One region of the Pedococcus sp. P2_E5 genome, then DNA from elsewhere that is predicted to be linked to it. Evidence: predicted binding sites of a transcription regulator. Region 1 holds the regulator's gene; the other holds the start of a gene.
What was found. Region 1 encodes LexA, which represses DNA repair genes until DNA is damaged. Its sites were predicted from a motif close to TCGAACANNTGTTCGA; they were not measured.
Positions count from the first base shown of each region.

Region 2: a site for LexA is predicted at 1,468-1,483, ahead of AC1DVZ_RS09780 (YbaK/EbsC family protein). Genes of this name have one in related genera too.

Region 1 is NZ_JBFUEP010000046.1:24,211-28,352, forward strand. It holds gene AC1DVZ_RS15350 (hypothetical protein) at 1-493, opposite strand, end outside; gene AC1DVZ_RS15355 (LysM peptidoglycan-binding domain-containing protein) at 601-999, opposite strand; gene lexA (transcriptional repressor LexA) at 1,288-2,013, shown strand; gene AC1DVZ_RS15365 (hypothetical protein) at 2,220-2,402, shown strand; gene AC1DVZ_RS15370 (DUF4259 domain-containing protein) at 2,407-2,820, opposite strand; gene AC1DVZ_RS15375 (N-acetyltransferase family protein) at 2,890-3,429, opposite strand; gene AC1DVZ_RS15380 (class I SAM-dependent methyltransferase) at 3,448-4,116, shown strand.
Region 2 is NZ_JBFUEP010000024.1:7,605-11,746, forward strand. It holds gene AC1DVZ_RS09765 (DNA polymerase III subunit alpha) at 1-374, opposite strand, end outside; gene AC1DVZ_RS09770 (SAV_6107 family HEPN domain-containing protein) at 371-835, opposite strand; gene AC1DVZ_RS09775 (DUF6504 family protein) at 835-1,179, opposite strand; gene AC1DVZ_RS09780 (YbaK/EbsC family protein) at 1,577-2,107, shown strand; gene AC1DVZ_RS09785 (hypothetical protein) at 2,120-4,142, opposite strand, start outside.

The DNA of each region.
Region 1 (4,142 bases):
AGACGAAGCCCCGGAAGGTGTCGGTGATGCAGCCCTCTGAGCCGGCATCCCGCGTGCAGGTGCGGGAGTCGCCCGCCAGCTTGCCGCCGCCGGAGCTCACACCCGCCAGCGTGGAGTCGATGACCCACCAGTCCCCGAAGGTCCTGAAGCCGCCGCCGGCTGGGAGCACGTTCTCGTTCTGGAACGCGGGGATGGAGATGAAGGCGGTGTAGCCGATGGTCACCGTCGCAGTGCCGCAGGTGAGCTCCTTGACCCCGCTGAAGACGAGCTGGTTGTGGGTCCGCAGGTCGCCGAAGTTCTCGAGGTCCCTGACCTCGGTGCAGGACGAGAGAGGGCCGGTGGCGGCGGTGATGTCGCTGGGCCCGTCCACGAACTGGGTGTCGACGGTGAACGACGTGGGTGTTCCCGCCGCGGCGGTGGCCGGGAGGACCGAGAAGGCCGCTGCCCCGGCAGCTGCGGCCACAGCGGCCGCCATCCGTGTAGTGGTGTGCATGCCGACCACCGTCTTACACGCGACAGCCGCCCCGCATCGGGGTTAGCGCGTAGAGCCAACGGTCACCGCATAGCGCAAAACGCGTAGGCCACGCGGCCGTCGGGGCTTCAGCCGACGGCGGGGATGAGGAGCGTCTGACCGGCGTGGACGTTGCTGTCGGTGAGGTCGTTGGCGACCTGGATGTGGACGACCGCCTCGGCCATCGACAGCTGCGGGAGCTGCTCGACCGCGATCTGCGACAGCGTCTGACCGGACTGCACCGTGGTGGAGTGGTCGATCACGGTGGCGGACGCGCCGCCGGAGAACACGGCGATCGCCAGGGCCACGGCTGCGATGACCACGGTGAGCGTGATCGCCAGCCGAGCGGCGCGGGTCAGGCGCAACGGGGCGGCCGGAGCCACCACGACCTCTGCGCCGGTGGGCACCGAGACCAGGCGGGGGCGAGCCGGGCGAACGGGGACCCGCACCGGTGCGGGGGCGACGTCCCAAGCGACTGCTGCACTCATCAGGTCCTCCATCGTGGCGTGCGCTGTTGTTGCTGTTGGTGTTGCTGTGGCGTTCTGTGCGGCGCTCCTCGAACGGATGTGCGAAGAACTGCTTGACTGATTTCTAGCACGCATGTTCGAATCAATCAAGACACGCGTCGAACACATGTTTGGCACAGGCGTTCGAAGGCCATACGCTGTGTTCATGCCGCAAGCACATCAGAGGGCACTGACAACGCCTCGGAGAGCACCCGGCATACGGCACCTGACCTGCACCTGCACCCGAAACTGCTCAAGTGAGGAAGCGGCATGAGCGACGACAACGTCAAGGAACTGCCCGACCGCGATCGCGGCGACGGGCTCACCGTCCGGCAGCGACGGGTGCTCGAGGTGATCCGCAACTCGGTCGACCGGCGCGGGTACCCGCCGAGCCTGCGCGAGATCGGCGAGGCCGTGGGGCTCACCTCCCCCAGCTCGGTCGCCCACCAGCTGTCCACCCTCGAGCGCAAGGGCTTCCTGCGCCGCGACCCCAACCGGCCGCGCGCGATCGAGGTCGTCTCGCCCGACTCCCCCGCCGACATGCGCGGCTACCGCGGCGGCGCCTCGGCCGAGGACGAGACCGCGACCTACGACGAGACCGGGTCGGGCGACCAGCGCCCTGCCGCGACCTACGTGCCCGTGCTAGGGCGCATCGCCGCCGGCGTGCCGATCCTGGCCGAGGAGACCGTGGAGGACGTCTTCCCGCTCCCCCGCCAGATCGTCGGCGAGGGGCAGCTCTTCCTCCTCCAGGTCGTCGGTGACTCGATGATCGAGGCCGCGATCTGCGACGGCGACTGGGTCGTCGTGCGCCAGCAGCCCACGGCCGACAACGGCGACATCGTCGCGGCGATGCTCGACAACGAGGCCACCGTCAAGACCTTCAAGCGCAAGGACGGCAAGGTGTGGCTGATGCCGCACAACGCCGCCTTCGACCCCATCGACGGAGACCACGCCACGATTCTCGGCAAGGTCACGGCGGTGCTTCGCCGGATCTGAGCTCGACCCTCAGTCCCGGCGACGTGTGCCGCGGAGCGCCTCGCGCGCTCCGCGGCACACGTGTGTCCGGACCGCTGTGGGCTCAGCGCGGCTCGCGCCTCGTCCGTTCGGCTGATGGCCCATCACCCGAACGGACTCAAGAAGGCCCCCCAGGCTTGCCTGCTCTGCGCCCCGTAACAGGCGACTCTTCCAACCGTTCTCTACACATGGAGGCCCATCCCGACCCCGATCTCACCGACCAGGTGCTCGGATCCGAGATCGAACTGCTCGCGGACCTGATCGACGCCGCGAGCCACGCCTGTTCGCAGCTGAACCTGGACCAGATCGACGCGGTGCTCGGGGTCTGCCGGGCGACGGGTCAGTCCCCCAGTCAGTCACCCAGGCAGTAACCAGTCAGTCACCCAGCGCGTCGAGGTAGTGCGTGATCCTCGTGGCGAAGCGTTCGCCGCCGTCACCGTCGGCCCACAGCTCCCAGAGCTCGTTGTCGTCGGACTGCAGGGCCCGGTGCAGCGCCCGGGTGGCGAGCTCCTCGAGCTGTTCGTCCACCTCGATGGGTTCCTCGTCGACCCACCAGGGCACATTGCGTTCTCCCACGACGGATTCGAAGTCGTCACACGCAGCCACGAGCACCGCGGCCGCCACTGCCTGCGACATGGTGGGCGCCTCGATGTACCCCCGCGCACGAACCACCTGGTCGAGGGCCGACTCGACCCTCTTGCGTCGTACCTCGTGCTCGGACTCCTCGAGCTCGTCGAGCAGGTCGAGCGCGTCGTCGTTCTCGAACGGCCCGGCTCCGGTGGCGCCCATCTCCCAACCTCCACAGCGTGCGAAAGATGCTCCTTCGAGGGTGCCAAGAGACGGGGCGACGCGCCAGCCCTACTTTTGCGGAGTCATCCGTTGGTACCAGGCAGTGTCGACATAACGACCGAACTTGTGCCCGACCTCGCGCAGCACGCCCACCCGCTCGAAACCGCACGCCACGTGCAGCGCGACGCTCGCGTCGTTGGGCAGGGCGATCACCGCCACCTGGGTGTGCACATCAGGTGCGGCGTCCAGCCGCGCCAGCAGCGCGGCATACAGGGTCCGGCCGAGGCCGCGACCGCGGGCGCCCTCCGCGAGGTAGACCGACACCTCCTTGGTGCCGTCGTAGGCCGGCCGCGGGCGGAAGGCGCCGGAGAACGCGTACCCGAGCAGCTGCTCGTCCGCACAGGCGACGAGGACGACATTGCCGACGTTGCCCGCGCCGGCGGCCGCCAGCTTCTCCCCGAGGTATGCCGCGCCGCGGGGTTCGGTGTCGAAGGTCGCCACCGAGGTGCGGACCTGGTCGTCGTAGATGGCGGCCATGGCGGGAAGGTCTGCCTGCGTCGCGTCGCGGACGACGATTGCGCGGCCGCTGTCCGGGGCAATGCTGCTCATATCGGCGATGCTAGGGGGATGAACCACGAGCACGGTCACAGCCACGGCGCTCCCGGCTCGGCCGGCGACGCGAAGCTGCCCGACCCCGACCGCGGTGGGCACACCGATCGCCAGGCCCTGTGGGACGAGCGGTATGCCGCCCAGGCGCACGTCTGGAGCGCGACGCCCAACGCCGAGGTGGAACGGATCGTGGGTGGCTGGCCACCCGGCCGCGCCCTCGACCTCGGCGCCGGCGAGGGCCGTCACGCCGTGTGGCTTGCCGCGAAGGGCTGGCGGGTCACGGCGGTCGACTTCTCTGCCGTGGGTCTGGCCAAGGGCGAGAAGGAGGCTTCCAGCCGCGGGATCCGGGTGGACTGGGTGGTGGCGGACGCCCGCTCCTGGCACCCGGCGCCCCAGGTGCACTACGACCTCGTCCTCGTGTCATACCTGCACCTGCCCTCGGACGTGGTGTCCCGCACCCGGACCTGGTTGGCGCCGGGCGGTGCGCTGGTGGTCGTCGGGCACGGGCTGCGCAACCTGACCGAAGGGGTCGGCGGCCCGTCCGACCCGGCGCTGCTGCACACCCCCGAGCAGCTGCGCGCCGCGGCCGGGGACCTGCAGATCGAGCGGTGCGAGGAGTACGTGCGCCCGACGGACGACGGTGACGCGATCGACGTCGTGCTGGTGGCCAGGCGGCCGACCGGCTGAAGCCCCACTTCTCGCGCCCACCCCGC
Region 2 (4,142 bases), on a different contig from region 1:
CACCCCACCCCGGCGGGCACACCGGCCGCCCGCCCCCGCGCGAGGACGGTGACCCGTGGGTGGCGGGCGTCGCGCTCGGCGCCACCCCGGACCGGGGTCCGACCCACCGCAGCCGGGCCCATCGCCGGACCCATCGCATCCGGACCGACCACATCTGGGCCCACCGCGAGGTCGACTCCCAGAACGGGTGCGATGCCTGCCGCGGTGGCTGCCTGGACGAAGCGGACCGCACCGTAGAGACCATCGCGGTCGGTGAGCGCGAGGATCGGCTGACGGTGCTGGGCTGCGCGTTCGACCAGCGCCTGGGGCGTCGCGGTGCCGTAGCGCATCGAGAACCCCGACGCGACGTGCAGGTGGGCGAACTCGGTGCTCACGGGCCGGCCCCCGCCGTCACCGTGCTGGTTAGCGCGGTGGGCACCAGCAGGTGGTCGTGTGGCGACCTGGGCACCGGCAGGCCCAGGGTCCGGCAGACGAGGTCGAGGAAGAGCTCGGACTGGCGCAGCAGGTCATCGGCCTCCCGCGCACTGTGGTCGTGGTGGCGGCGAGCTCCCACGACGTCGAAGAACCCGGCCCACTCGGAGAGCTCGGGCGCGACCGTGGGCAGCAGCTCCCACAGGCTGCGTGGACCGGACTGGCCCGCGGACGGGTGGGTGGAGGTGATGCGGGTGGCGACCACGGCGGCAGCGGCGCGCAGTGCGCCGAGCTGTGCCTGGTCATAGCGTCGGGCGACCTCCTCGCTCTGGCAGGCCTCGAGCAGGGAGTGCCGCGCCCGATCCAGCAGGTCGAGCGTGGCGCCGGCTCCGGTGGCCGTCCCCTGGGCGGTCCGGGCGCCCATCAGTCCGCCACCCTCAGCAGCCGCCACTGGTTGCCTGCGTGACTGGCGGGGTCGGCGCACAGGTCGTAGACCCCGATCCCGGCGAGTCGGCCGGCGCTCGCCTCGACCCGCCAGACCTGCCGCTCCCGCGCGTCGGTGAGCACGTCGGTGCCCTCGCGCTCGCGGGCGTCGCGCCACCACGGCCGCCGCTCCTGCCAGCGGTCGAGCACGGCCCGGACGACATAGAGCCGGCCACGCCAGACGAAGGCGTTCGGGCCGCGCCCCGCCACCTCTCCCAGGCCAGGGGTGAGGTCCTCGCGAGCGCCCTCTCGGACCTCGATGGGCTCTTCGTAGCGGCGGACCACAGGTGCTCCTTCAGGGATCTGGTTCGGGTGGCGGTGGCTGTTCAGTGGTGGTGATGGTGATGTCGGCGGGCACGGGTGGAACAGAACCGGGCAGGGCACAGCGCCACCGGAACACAGCGCCACCGGGGCACAGCTCGGCTGCATCACACGGTGATGCGCTCTGGCCCTGTGAGGGGCGGGGTCGAGGCGCCTGCTCACAGGGCCAGAGCCGCAGTGGTCCCCGGGGTGACCGTCCGCCACGGTGTGGGGCCGTGTCCGGTGGATCGGTCGTCGTCGTGAACCACGAGTTCGAACAGGTGTTCGAACAAGGACAACGCTACACCCCGCCACGGACAGTCCGTCAACCCCTGGTGGACGACTGGTGACAGGCGTGTCCGGACGGCCCTAGTCTTCGGCCATGACAGCGTCCGACGTGCCGACGTCGGCCCCCGACCTCACCGGCCACCCTGCCGTCCGCAGGGTCCTGCAGACCCTTGCGGTCCACCACGTCGTCCCCGAGGTGGTCACCCTCCCGGACGCCGCGCGCACCGCGGCCGCAGCTGCCGCCGCGCTGGGCATCACCCCCGCCGAGATCGCCAACTCGCTCGTCTTCCGGGCCCACGCCCCGGACGGCACGGTCAGCCCGATACTCATCCTCACCTCGGGCGCGCACAAGGTCGACCTGGTCAAGGTCGCCGACCTCGTCGACGACGTCGACCACCTCGACCGGGCCGATGCCGACTTCGTCCTCGCGGCGACCGGGTTCACCATCGGGGGCGTGGCGCCGGTCGGCCACCGCAGCCAGGTCCGCACCCTCGTCGACGTCTCCCTCAGCCGCCACCGCCACGTGTGGGCGGCCGCCGGCCACAGCCACACCGTCTTCCGCACGACCTACGAGGAACTGCTCAGAGTGTGCGGACCGGGCGCCATGCCCATAGAGGTCTGCTGACGTCCGCAGCGCTCAGACACTCCGACGCCCATTGGTTCCGGACCCCGGATGCGATGCAGACGCGCTGGTAGGCGCCCGGCGGCGGAGGGGTCCGCGACGCCGCCACCCTGACGCTGACAGAACGACCCAGAGCAACCCGGCGAGCACGGCTGTCCACAGCGCCCAGAGCTCGAGCCTCCACCCCGGCGGATCCCACCGCACGGTGATCGTCGAGCCGGCCGCCCCTGCAGGCACAGCGGCCCGCACGAGCATGCCGTCGACCGGATCCGCGAGCTCGGCACCCTCGACCGAATAGCCCGGCCAGGCGAGTCGGCTGAGCGTGACCGTGCCGCCCTCGGACCCCACCGCGGTCACTCGCAGCCTGACCATGCGATCCGTCACGGACTCCTCCTCCACGGCGAGGTGGGCGGAGGTCGCCACCACCCCTCCGGCTGTGGCAAGGCGCACGTCACGCTTCCAGACGACGGTGAACTCCGTGCTCTCCGAGAGACTCCACCCAGGGGGTGGATGGGTGAGGTCCGAATTCGCGAAGGACGGGCGGTACATGACCAGGGTGCTGACCGAGAGCAGGTCGATCCACGGCCGCCCAGTGCCGGGCTCCGTCGACTGCAGGGCGTCGAGGGCCTTCGTGCACGTGGCACCGCTGTACACCCGGCAGAACTTGTCCTGGAACCTGCGGAAGTTGATGGTCGTGTACCCGTTCTGGACATCCTTGGTGTCGAGGTACCACGCCGACCCGATGAGCAGGTCGTGGGCGATGGCGGGATTCTGGTTGCTCTGGCTCTCCGCATTTCCCAGCACCATGACGTCGCCCCACGCCGACGTGATCCGGCCGCCGTACTGCGTTGGCGCCGCCGGCATGTGCCTGTCGGCTGCCGGAGGCACAGGTTGAAGTGCGTACTGGACGACGAACAGTGCGACCGTCCACACCGACACCACGCCAACTGTCGTTCGTGCACCCCGGTGAGCGAGCGACCACGCCGTCATCCAGAGCGCCACCACCAGCAGCACCACGCCCTCGAACACCACCTCCAGCTGCTGCGGATCACGGGCGACGACGACATAACCGGCGACACACACCCAAGCCACCGACAAGAGGAAGCGAAGCCGGGAGACTCGCGTCAGGAGGCATCGTGAGGCCACGACGGCAAGCAGCACGATGAGGGGCACCATCAGGGCCGGCATCACACGCATGGGCCACCGCAACGGCCCGACGGCGCTCGGACCCAGCACCCAGAGGGTGAGAACCACGGTCGAGACGAGCGCCCCAGTCAGGTCGCGGCGTGAGCGACGGAGCCGCCCGAAATCCATCCACAGGACCACGGGCAGGAGCCACACGAGGTAGTTCCTCTTCAGGGTCGGCAACATCGATGTGAAGAGACCCTGGAGGTCCGTCGTGAGCCGGCCTCGTCCGACGACCACCCACGGGGCGCGCGAGGTGAGGGGCGCCGTCAGCACCCCCGGCAGGTACACCGCCACCGTGACCAACCCGCTGAAGACGAGCAGGCCGAGGACCGTGAACAGCTCTCGTCGGGAGCGGGAGATCAGTGCGTCGACCAGGCAGCCCAGCAGAATCACCGTCAGGTACATCGCGCAGTAGACGTAGCCCACGGAGACGACCAGGTAGCACAGGACCAACGCGCCGGCAGGATTGCGCCCCGCCATGGCCCTGCGGGTCAACCACCACGCCCACGGGAGCAACGCGGCCCCCATCTGCCCGTTGACCCACGAGGGCCACTCGTTGAACACCGACTGGCCCGAGAACCCCACGACGAGTCCGGCCACCAACGCGAACGGCTCGCGCGCTCCGTAGCTGCGGACGACCAGGTACGTACCCAGACCGCCGAGCACGATCAGCCCGATCTTGAGAACCGTGACGAACACGACGACGTCGGGCACCACGGTGGTCACCAGACCGATGAGGATCGTCAGCGGGCTGAACAGACCCCACTGCCCCTCCGCGACGTAGTTCCCGGCCTCCCAGGCCAAGGGTTCCATGAGGGGGAGTTCGCCATCGCGCAGACGCTCGCCGAGG